DNA from 2 places in the Cytobacillus spartinae genome. Region 1 is predicted to be linked to the other one. Evidence: a T-box and tRNA genes for the amino acid it is inferred to sense, from the RefSeq annotation. Region 1 holds a T-box; the other holds one or more tRNA genes.
What was found. The T-box of region 1 lies ahead of glyQ (glycine--tRNA ligase subunit alpha). A T-box ahead of a tRNA ligase gene usually reads a tRNA of that ligase, here a tRNA-Gly.
Positions count from the first base shown of each region.

Region 1 (4,448 bases):
GCCCGAACGTAGGGAAATCGACTTTCCTTAACCGTGTTATTGGCCAAAAAATTGCCATAATGAGTGATAAGCCACAAACAACTCGGAATAAAGTGCAAGGTGTTTTAACAACAGATGATGCTCAACTAGTCTTTATAGATACACCAGGGATTCATAAACCTAAGCATAAGCTTGGGGACTTTATGATGAAAGTGGCTCAAAATACTCTAAAAGAAGTTGATTTAATTCTATTCATGGTTAATGCAGAGGAAGGGTATGGTCGCGGGGAAGAATTTATTCTAGAAAAATTTCAAACCGTAAAAACACCCATCTTTCTTGTTATAAATAAAATAGACCAACTTCACCCTGATAAACTACTACCACTTATTGATTCATATAAAGAGAAATATGATTTTGCAGAAGTTATTCCAATCTCTGCACTGGAAGGCAATAACGTTGAAAATTTATTAGAAACGATCAAGAAATATATACCGGAAGGGCCTCAATACTATCCGGCAGATCAAGTGACAGATCACCCAGAAAGATTTATCGTTTCAGAGTTAATTCGCGAAAAGGCCTTGCATTTAACAAGAGAAGAGATTCCTCATTCGCTCGCGGTCGTGATTGAAAAGATGGAACGTTTAGAAGACAAAGATGTAATCCATGTTATGGCAACCGTCATTGTTGAGCGAGACTCTCAAAAAGGAATCATCATCGGAAAGCAAGGCGGCATGTTAAAGGAAATTGGAAAAAGGGCACGTATCGATATTGAAAATCTATTAGGTTCAAAAGTCTTTTTAGAATTATGGGTTAAGGTACAAAAAGATTGGCGCAATAAAATGACGCAACTAAGGGATTTTGGCTTTAGAGAAGACGAATATTAATTTCCCTTTTTAAAGTATTAAGAGGATTTTTATTTTATGCATGCTTTCGATTTACAATATTTTCGTCTCATGATTTTGGAAGGACAGGGCTATGATAAAGGTAAGGATTTGGGATAGGTATTGCTAGTTAAAAATTGAAAGGTGGGGTTTTTGATGTTAGATTTTACCTGGAAGGTGTTTAAAGAAACAGGTAATATTGACACTTATCTTCTCTTTAAGGAGTTAGAAAAGGAGAATCAAGAAATACCCGGAGACTATGATGAAGAGCTAGCAGAGGTTGATTTTCCCATCTCATAGGTTTGTCACTTGACAGGGATGGTGACCAAAGATGCTTCAAAAATGTGAAGGCATCGTCATTCGAACCAATCATTATGGTGAAACAAATAAGATTGTTACTTTATATACGCGTGAATTTGGGAAGGTTGGAGTGATGGCAAAAGGAGCTAAGAAGCCTAATAGTAGGTTGGCTGCTGTCACCCAACTTTTTACATACGGCAATTTTTTAATTCAAACAAGTAGTGGACTAGGAAGTTTACAGCAGGGTGAGATGATATCTTCCATGAGATCTATTAAAGAAGATATTTTTCTAACTGCTTATGGTAGTTATGTTATTGATCTAACAGATAAGAGTTTAGATGAAAAAAAGCCAAATCCTTATTTATTTGAATTGCTTCATCAGACATTGAATTATATAAATGAGGGTTATGACCCTGAGATTTTGGTTAATATTTTTGAAATGAAAATGTTAAATACAATAGGACTCTATCCTATTTTAAATGAGTGTTCAATTTGTAAAAGTACAGATGGTCAGTTCGCCTTTTCAATTAGAGAAGGTGGTCTTCTATGTCATCGTTGCTTAGAGAAGGACCCATATCATTTTAAAATTTCACCAGCAGCGTTAAAGCTTCTTCGTGTTTTTTATTACTTCGACTTAAGTAGATTAGGAAATATCTCTGTTAAAGAGGAAACTAAAGCTGAACTGAAAAAAGTAATTAACGCTTATTATGATGAATATTCAGGGCTTCACCTGAAGACAAAGAAATTTCTTAATCAAATCAATCAATTGGGAAATTTACGTGAATGATTATTGACTTTCTAATTTGTTTCGGCTATGATTCAAATTAAATTAATATTGCGTTGAAGGAAAGTAGTACTTAGTCTCCTCTATAAAAGCGATCCTAGGTTGGTGTGAGCTAGGAAATAGAGCATTAAGGAAGGCAGTCCGGAGCAAAGATACCATTTAAGGTGGCTGCGTTTAAAGCAGCAAATAGGGTGGAACCGCGGGTAACTCTCGTCCCTATGCTAATTAGAGCATAGGGATGGGAGTTTTTTTGTTTTTCTCGAGAACTATGCTACAGGCTGGTTATTAAAGTTTTTTGAGAAAGTTGACGGAGTGGAAGGCAACACCCCTTATAAGAAATTTAAAAATGAGTTACTTAAATTGAAAGGAAGTAAGGCTATGAATATTCAAGATATGATTTTAACTTTACAAAAGCATTGGTCAGATCAAGGATGTATTTTAATGCAAGCATATGATGTGGAGAAGGGGGCAGGTACAATGAGCCCTTACACATTTTTAAGAGCAATTGGTCCTGAACCTTGGAATGTAGCGTATGTGGAGCCTTCACGTCGCCCTGCTGATGGACGGTATGGAGAGAATCCTAACCGCTTATATCAGCATCATCAATTTCAAGTTATTATGAAGCCTTCCCCTGATAATATCCAAGAACTTTATTTGGATTCCCTTCGTGCACTAGGAATTAACCCTCTAGAGCATGATATTCGATTTGTAGAGGACAACTGGGAAAATCCTTCCCTTGGTTGCGCAGGATTAGGATGGGAAGTATGGCTAGATGGGATGGAAATTACACAGTTTACTTACTTCCAACAAGTTGGTGGGTTAGAGTGCAAGCCTGTTTCTGTTGAAATCACATATGGAATTGAAAGACTAGCTTCGTACATTCAAGATAAGGAAAATGTATTTGAGCTTGAATGGACGAAGGGGTTCACGGTCAAAGATATCTTCTTTCAACCAGAATATGAGCATTCAAAATATACGTTTGAAACATCTGATCCTGATATGTTGTTTAATCTTTTTAACATTTATGAAAAAGAAGCACATCGACAAATGGATGAAGGTCTTGTTCACCCTGCGTATGATTACGTGCTAAAGTGCTCTCATGTGTTCAATATTCTTGATGCAAGAGGTTCCATATCTGTCACAGAGCGTACCGGTTACATCGGTCGTTGTCGTAACCTAGCAAGAAAAATAGCAAAAACATTCTATGAAGAACGTGAGAAACTTGGATTCCCAATTTTAATGACAGAGGAGGAGAATAGCCATGAATAAGAAAGATTTACTATTAGAAATTGGATTAGAAGAAATGCCCGCTAGATTCGTTACGAATTCTATGAACCAGCTATCAGAAAAAATTAAATCATGGTTAGAGTCGAAACAAATTGGCTATGGTGAAGTTCAAGCTTTCTCTACTCCTCGAAGGTTAGCTGTATTTGTAAAAGATGTAGATGTTTCACAGCAAGATATTCATGAAGAAGCGAAAGGTCCGGCTAAAAAAATTGCTCAAGATGCAAATGGTGAGTGGACAAAAGCAGCTATTGGTTTTGCTAGAGGGCAAGGTGCGACTGTAGAAGATATTTACTATAAAGAAATCAAGGGTGTCGAATATGTCCATGTAAATAAGTTTGTTAAAGGACTAGAAACAAAAGAACTACTGGGAGAATTGAAACAAATTATTACAGGTTTAAACTTCCCGAAAAATATGAGATGGGCAAGTCATGACTTAAAATATATTAGACCAATAAAATGGTTGGTTGCTCTATTTGGAGATGAAGTAGTTCCTTTTGATATTGTAGGAGTAAACACAAGCAATTGGAGTTTAGGTCATCGTTTCTTAGGAGAGAGAATTGAGATTGCTTCTCCAGCAGAGTACGAAACTGCACTCTTAGGGCAGCATGTAATCGTTGACGGGGTGAAACGTAAAGAAGCAATTGTTTCTCAAATTCAGAAATTAGAAGAAGAGAACAATTGGGTTATTCCAATAGACGAAACTTTACTAGAGGAAGTAAATAATCTTGTTGAGTATCCAACTGCCTTATTTGGAAAATTTGAAGGAGAATTTTTAGAATTACCGGAGGAAGTACTAATTACCTCTATGAAGGAGCATCAACGATACTTTCCGGTAAAATCAAAAAATGGTGAGCTTCAACCTTTCTTCGTTACAATTAGAAACGGCGATCACCTTCATTTAGATAGGGTAGCAAAAGGGAATGAAAAAGTGCTAAGAGCAAGACTATCTGATGCTGCATTTTTCTATAAGGAAGATCATAAACTTTCAATTAATGATGCATTAAACAAACTGGGGAGTATTGTCTATCATGAAGAGATTGGCACTCTTGCTGAAAAGGTAGCTCGTGTCCGAAAATTAACAAATGAACTAACTGATATGCTTTCTTTTAATCAAACTGAAAAGGAATCTTCGGATAGAGCAGCGGAAATTTGTAAGTTCGACTTAGTGACAAATATGGTATATGAGTTTCCTGAACTTCAAGGGTTTATGGGAGAGA
Region 1 covers NZ_JBIACK010000014.1:32,768-37,215, reverse strand. Annotated here, with positions in the region: gene era (GTPase Era) at 1-863, shown strand, start outside; gene ACFYKX_RS21720 (YqzL family protein) at 1,017-1,160, shown strand; gene recO (DNA repair protein RecO) at 1,192-1,947, shown strand; T-box leader at 1,992-2,165, shown strand; gene glyQ (glycine--tRNA ligase subunit alpha) at 2,323-3,213, shown strand; gene glyS (glycine--tRNA ligase subunit beta) at 3,206-4,448, shown strand, end outside.

Region 2 (4,448 bases), on a different contig from region 1:
TTTTGTACTATAAATTCACCCTCAGTAGATCTTAGAATTAGAATTTATTTATTAAAGGACCCCCATAACCAAAAAATGAGAAACGAATAATGTATTAACAACTGAAAAACTAAGGTTTAAAGTTTCGCTTTTCTTAGAAAAGGGAATATAATAGGACGAATAGGAGGAAAACTTATGAGATTAATAAGAACGGACATAGATGAATTATTAGAAGCGACAAATGAACTGGTGGAAGAGGATTTTAAGATGTCTACAATCGAGATTGATCATTTATTAGAAATGACTCAAGATTGGTAAATAAAAAAGGCTACCCAAACATTATGAGTAACCTTTTAACTATTTATACTAATTGTTGATTGCTTTCTTTTAATTGAATTTGTACGTTTTCTGGCTCCTCAGATAATAGTAAATGGAAAGTTCCTTTAGAAATACTAACTGTTACTAGGAAATCAGCGTTAACTCCTTTGGTGCTAACTTCATTCACAACTGACTGTGGCTTCATATTTAGTTCAATGCCTTTATTAGACATATTCACTAAGAATATCCCATTATGCAAATTTAAAAATTCACTTACGGAAGCCTGTGCAAGCTCATCTACAACTGCAAGATCTTCTTCTGCATATTTTGAAGCGATATAAAGGAACACGTCCTCATTTGCCGCTACTCCTGTATAAAGCGGCGAGTCTCCAGTAATTTCTTGATACACATACCAATCTGATAGGTGACCATCATTCATTCCTGAAAATTCCAAATAGACTTGATCATCAACAAATCTTATTAGATTCTTAGCGAAAAGTGATAAGTATTCTTTATAGAAGTCTTTACTAGTCGAAGCTTTTCCATCAAGCAGCGTTTCAACCAGTGCATCAATATCTCCACTCTTAATAGCCTCAAACTTATCATCCGTAAGACTGTAATCCTTTTTATAATCATTTAAAGCTTTTGAAAAAGCATCAATGGTCATATATTCACGATCTACCAAGGCTTGAGCCAACAGCAAGTGATTCTGTTTTTGAGAAGATAACATGTCGTCTACTTGATCATTTGTTAGATAGCCTAGTTCAACTGCAATCTCTCCAAATCGCTTATCCACCTGTTTTTGTTTTTCATGTACTTCGTCTACTTGAACTGCTGTCATATATCCTTCATCGACTGCTATTACTCCAAATTTAACGTGTACCGATTGTTGAAACTCTAATGCATCCGTTAACTGCTCCTTCGTAATTAGCCCACGGTTTAAAAGATAGTGACCGAAGTATTGACTAAACATTGATCCTTCCCTCCTTATCCTCCACTAGAACCTTCTCAATTAAGTATGTAATGGCCTCAAGAGAAATAGGTTTTTGGATAAAGTCATAAGCACCCTTTTCTAATGCTTTTTTTAAATGATCCTTTGTACCAGCAGAAGAAGCCATTACCACTTTTATGTCACGATTGAATTCTTTAATCTCGCCTAAAGCTTCAATCCCATCCTTATCCGGCATAACTATATCCATAAATACCAGATCAGGATTATGTGTCTTTGCCATCTCGACAGCAACTACACCATTCTCAGCTTCTAAAATATCGTTACATTTACACTTTTCCAGTATGCTTCTAAATTTTTTGCGTATTAAGACTGAGTCATCACAAATTAACACTTTTAAATTGTTTTCCACATCTGTCATCTCCTTAGTCAAAGCTACTTAGTAATTTCTACATGAATATTAAAGAATCCTTTACCTCTCATTGAAAAGATAATACTTTTTGACTATTTTTTGAACAATCAGGAGGTAATTCATCCTAGAACTATAACAAAAAACGTCAGTCTAATTTGATAGACTGACGTAGGAGTTTAGGATTCATTTCTTAACTTCTTACGGTAATTGTATTGGATCCATTTGTACCTAACAAAGCAGCCAACGCAAAAACCAAGGATTGCGATCAATGCTGCTAATGCAACCATCGCTGTAAAAATAAATCCTACAACCTGAAAACCGGATAGATAACTAATGAAACCTAAAGATAACAACATTACGGAGATGTATTGATTAAATCTTTGTTGTGCGAAATCTTCTTGAGGATAAGATGATGCAGGCTTCTTAAAAAAACGTTTAGCTATATTCATTAGCGGATTTTTATTAAAAATTAAACTGGATAATCCCGTAACTAAAGGTAGTAGCAAGATATAATGATTTTCTACTATCCATGTTGATAATACACTTATAACAATAAACCATTGATTTGTAGTCACTAGCGGTTTTGGGATTGAAGAAGTTCTTTGTTGCAATTAAAGCCCACCTTACTTATACGAATGTACCAAACCTTTATGCTTTTAATATGTACAGAAAATGATTTGTTATATTTGTATAAGATTAATTAAGAGATGGAAAAATGATAAGAGTATGAATATAAGGAGACCGCTAAATTGAGGATAATAGGAATATGTAGAAAATGTAATGGAGACGGCTTTGTAAGAAAAAATATCTTCTTTAAAAAAGAATGCCCAGTTTGTTCCGGTTCAGGAAAATTCGCACGTTCTTTACAAGAATATAAGGGATTATAAAAGGCCATGTCAAGTTTGAGACATAGCCTTTTTTGGCATAAAAAAAAGCCGGTTGGCCGGATATATGTATGTTTTGGCTCCGCAGGTAGGATTCGAACCTACGACCGCTCGGTTAACAGCCGAGTGCTCTACCACTGAGCTACTGCGGAATAATATAATAATATTATATACAATTTAATGAATATCATTTAATTATTTTTATATGGTGGGCCTAAATGGACTCGAACCATCGACCTCACGCTTATCAGGCGTGCGCTCTAACCAGCTGAGCTATAGGCCCATATATAATAAAATGGAGCGGGTGATGGGAATCGAACCCACGACATCAGCTTGGAAGGCTGAGGTTTTACCATTAAACTACACCCGCAGGTATAAAACTTTATTGGAGGCGGCACCCGGATTTGAACCGGGGATAAAGGTGTTGCAGACCTGTGCCTTACCACTTGGCTATGCCGCCTTTATTGGCTGGGCTAGCTGGATTCGAACCAACGCATGTCGCAGTCAAAGTGCGATGCCTTACCGCTTGGCTATAGCCCATTTATGGGGCGACTGATGGGAATCGAACCCACGAATGTCGGAACCACAATCCGATGCGTTAACCACTTCGCCACAATCGCCATAACAGTCACTTGGCAGGGGTAGTAGGAATCGAACCCACACCAAAGGTTTTGGAGACCTTCGTTCTACCTTTAAACTATACCCCTACATTAACTTATATACAATTAAAAAGCTATTTACCCAATAATACTAAATGGTGGAGGGGGACGGATTCGAACCGCCGAACCCTAAGGAGCGGATTTACAGTCCGCCGCGTTTAGCCACTTCGCTACCCCTCCAAATAAAAAGGTGGCTCAGGACGGAATCGAACCGCCGACACAAGGATTTTCAGTCCTTTGCTCTACCAACTGAGCTACTGAGCCATATATTATAATTCTTTCATATTTAAATCTAACGTCGTCCTTCGTCCCGATTTAACAATCGGTACGCTGGATGTGAAACCAGAGTAGCATACTCATCGTGCTCTACCAACTGAGCTACTGAGCCGTATATTATAATTAATGGCGGTCCCGACGGGAATCGAACCCGCGATCTCCTGCGTGACAGGCAGGCATGTTAACCGCTACACCACGGGACCAACATTTTTAATAAATTGGTTGCGGGGACAGGATTTGAACCTGCGACCTTCGGGTTATGAGCCCGACGAGCTACCAGACTGCTCCACCCCGCGATAATAGAATATATATAGTTATCCAACATGCTTTTTGTAAGCATAAGTTTCTACGGAATGACCGCCCCGATTTCAGTAAGTACATTCAAGAATTAACTCAATCGGTGCGCTGAAGTTTAATCGAAGAAGTAATATCGATCGTGCTCCACCCCGCGATAATAGTAAGGAATAGATAAAAATGGAGGAGGTAGAGGGATTCGAACCCCCGCGCGGTTTGACCCGCCTGTCGGTTTTCAAGACCGATCCCTTCAGCCAGACTTGGGTATACCTCCAAAGGATGTTTAATTATTAAGTAGCGGCGGAGGGAGTCGAACCCACGACCTCACGGGTATGAACCGTACGCTCTAGCCAGCTGAGCTACACCGCCAAAATATTAGTAGTATTTCTATCTTATGGAATAAAAATGGTGGAGCCTAGCGGGATCGAACCGCTGACCTCCTGCGTGCAAGGCAGGCGCTCTCCCAGCTGAGCTAAGGCCCCAATGTTATAAGAATGGTCGGGAAGACAGGATTCGAACCTGCGACCCCTTGGTCCCAAACCAAGTGCTCTACCAAGCTGAGCTACTCCCCGCAAAATATATGGCGCGCCCGAAAGGAGTCGAACCCATAACCTTCTGATCCGTAGTCAGACGCTCTATCCAATTGAGCTACGGGCGCATATTATTAGTTTAAAAGT
Region 2 covers NZ_JBIACK010000002.1:991-5,438, reverse strand. Annotated here, with positions in the region: gene ACFYKX_RS06005 (hypothetical protein) at 175-297, shown strand; gene ACFYKX_RS06000 (hypothetical protein) at 341-1,270, opposite strand; gene ACFYKX_RS05995 (response regulator) at 1,263-1,658, opposite strand; gene ACFYKX_RS05990 (DUF4395 domain-containing protein) at 1,835-2,269, opposite strand; tRNA gene ACFYKX_RS05985 (tRNA-Asn) at 2,620-2,694, opposite strand; tRNA gene ACFYKX_RS05980 (tRNA-Ile) at 2,749-2,825, opposite strand; tRNA gene ACFYKX_RS05975 (tRNA-Gly) at 2,839-2,912, opposite strand; tRNA gene ACFYKX_RS05970 (tRNA-Cys) at 2,929-3,002, opposite strand; tRNA gene ACFYKX_RS05965 (tRNA-Gln) at 3,008-3,082, opposite strand; tRNA gene ACFYKX_RS05960 (tRNA-His) at 3,087-3,162, opposite strand; tRNA gene ACFYKX_RS05955 (tRNA-Trp) at 3,176-3,249, opposite strand; tRNA gene ACFYKX_RS05950 (tRNA-Tyr) at 3,298-3,381, opposite strand; tRNA gene ACFYKX_RS05945 (tRNA-Phe) at 3,393-3,465, opposite strand; tRNA gene ACFYKX_RS05940 (tRNA-Asp) at 3,605-3,680, opposite strand; tRNA gene ACFYKX_RS05935 (tRNA-Met) at 3,697-3,773, opposite strand; tRNA gene ACFYKX_RS05930 (tRNA-Ser) at 3,953-4,045, opposite strand; tRNA gene ACFYKX_RS05925 (tRNA-Met) at 4,067-4,140, opposite strand; tRNA gene ACFYKX_RS05920 (tRNA-Ala) at 4,178-4,253, opposite strand; tRNA gene ACFYKX_RS05915 (tRNA-Pro) at 4,267-4,343, opposite strand; tRNA gene ACFYKX_RS05910 (tRNA-Arg) at 4,353-4,429, opposite strand; tRNA gene ACFYKX_RS05905 (tRNA-Leu) at 4,448-4,448, opposite strand, start outside.
Region 2: it encodes a tRNA-Gly, which carries the amino acid that the T-box ahead of glyQ (glycine--tRNA ligase subunit alpha) is inferred to sense. The anticodon was not compared.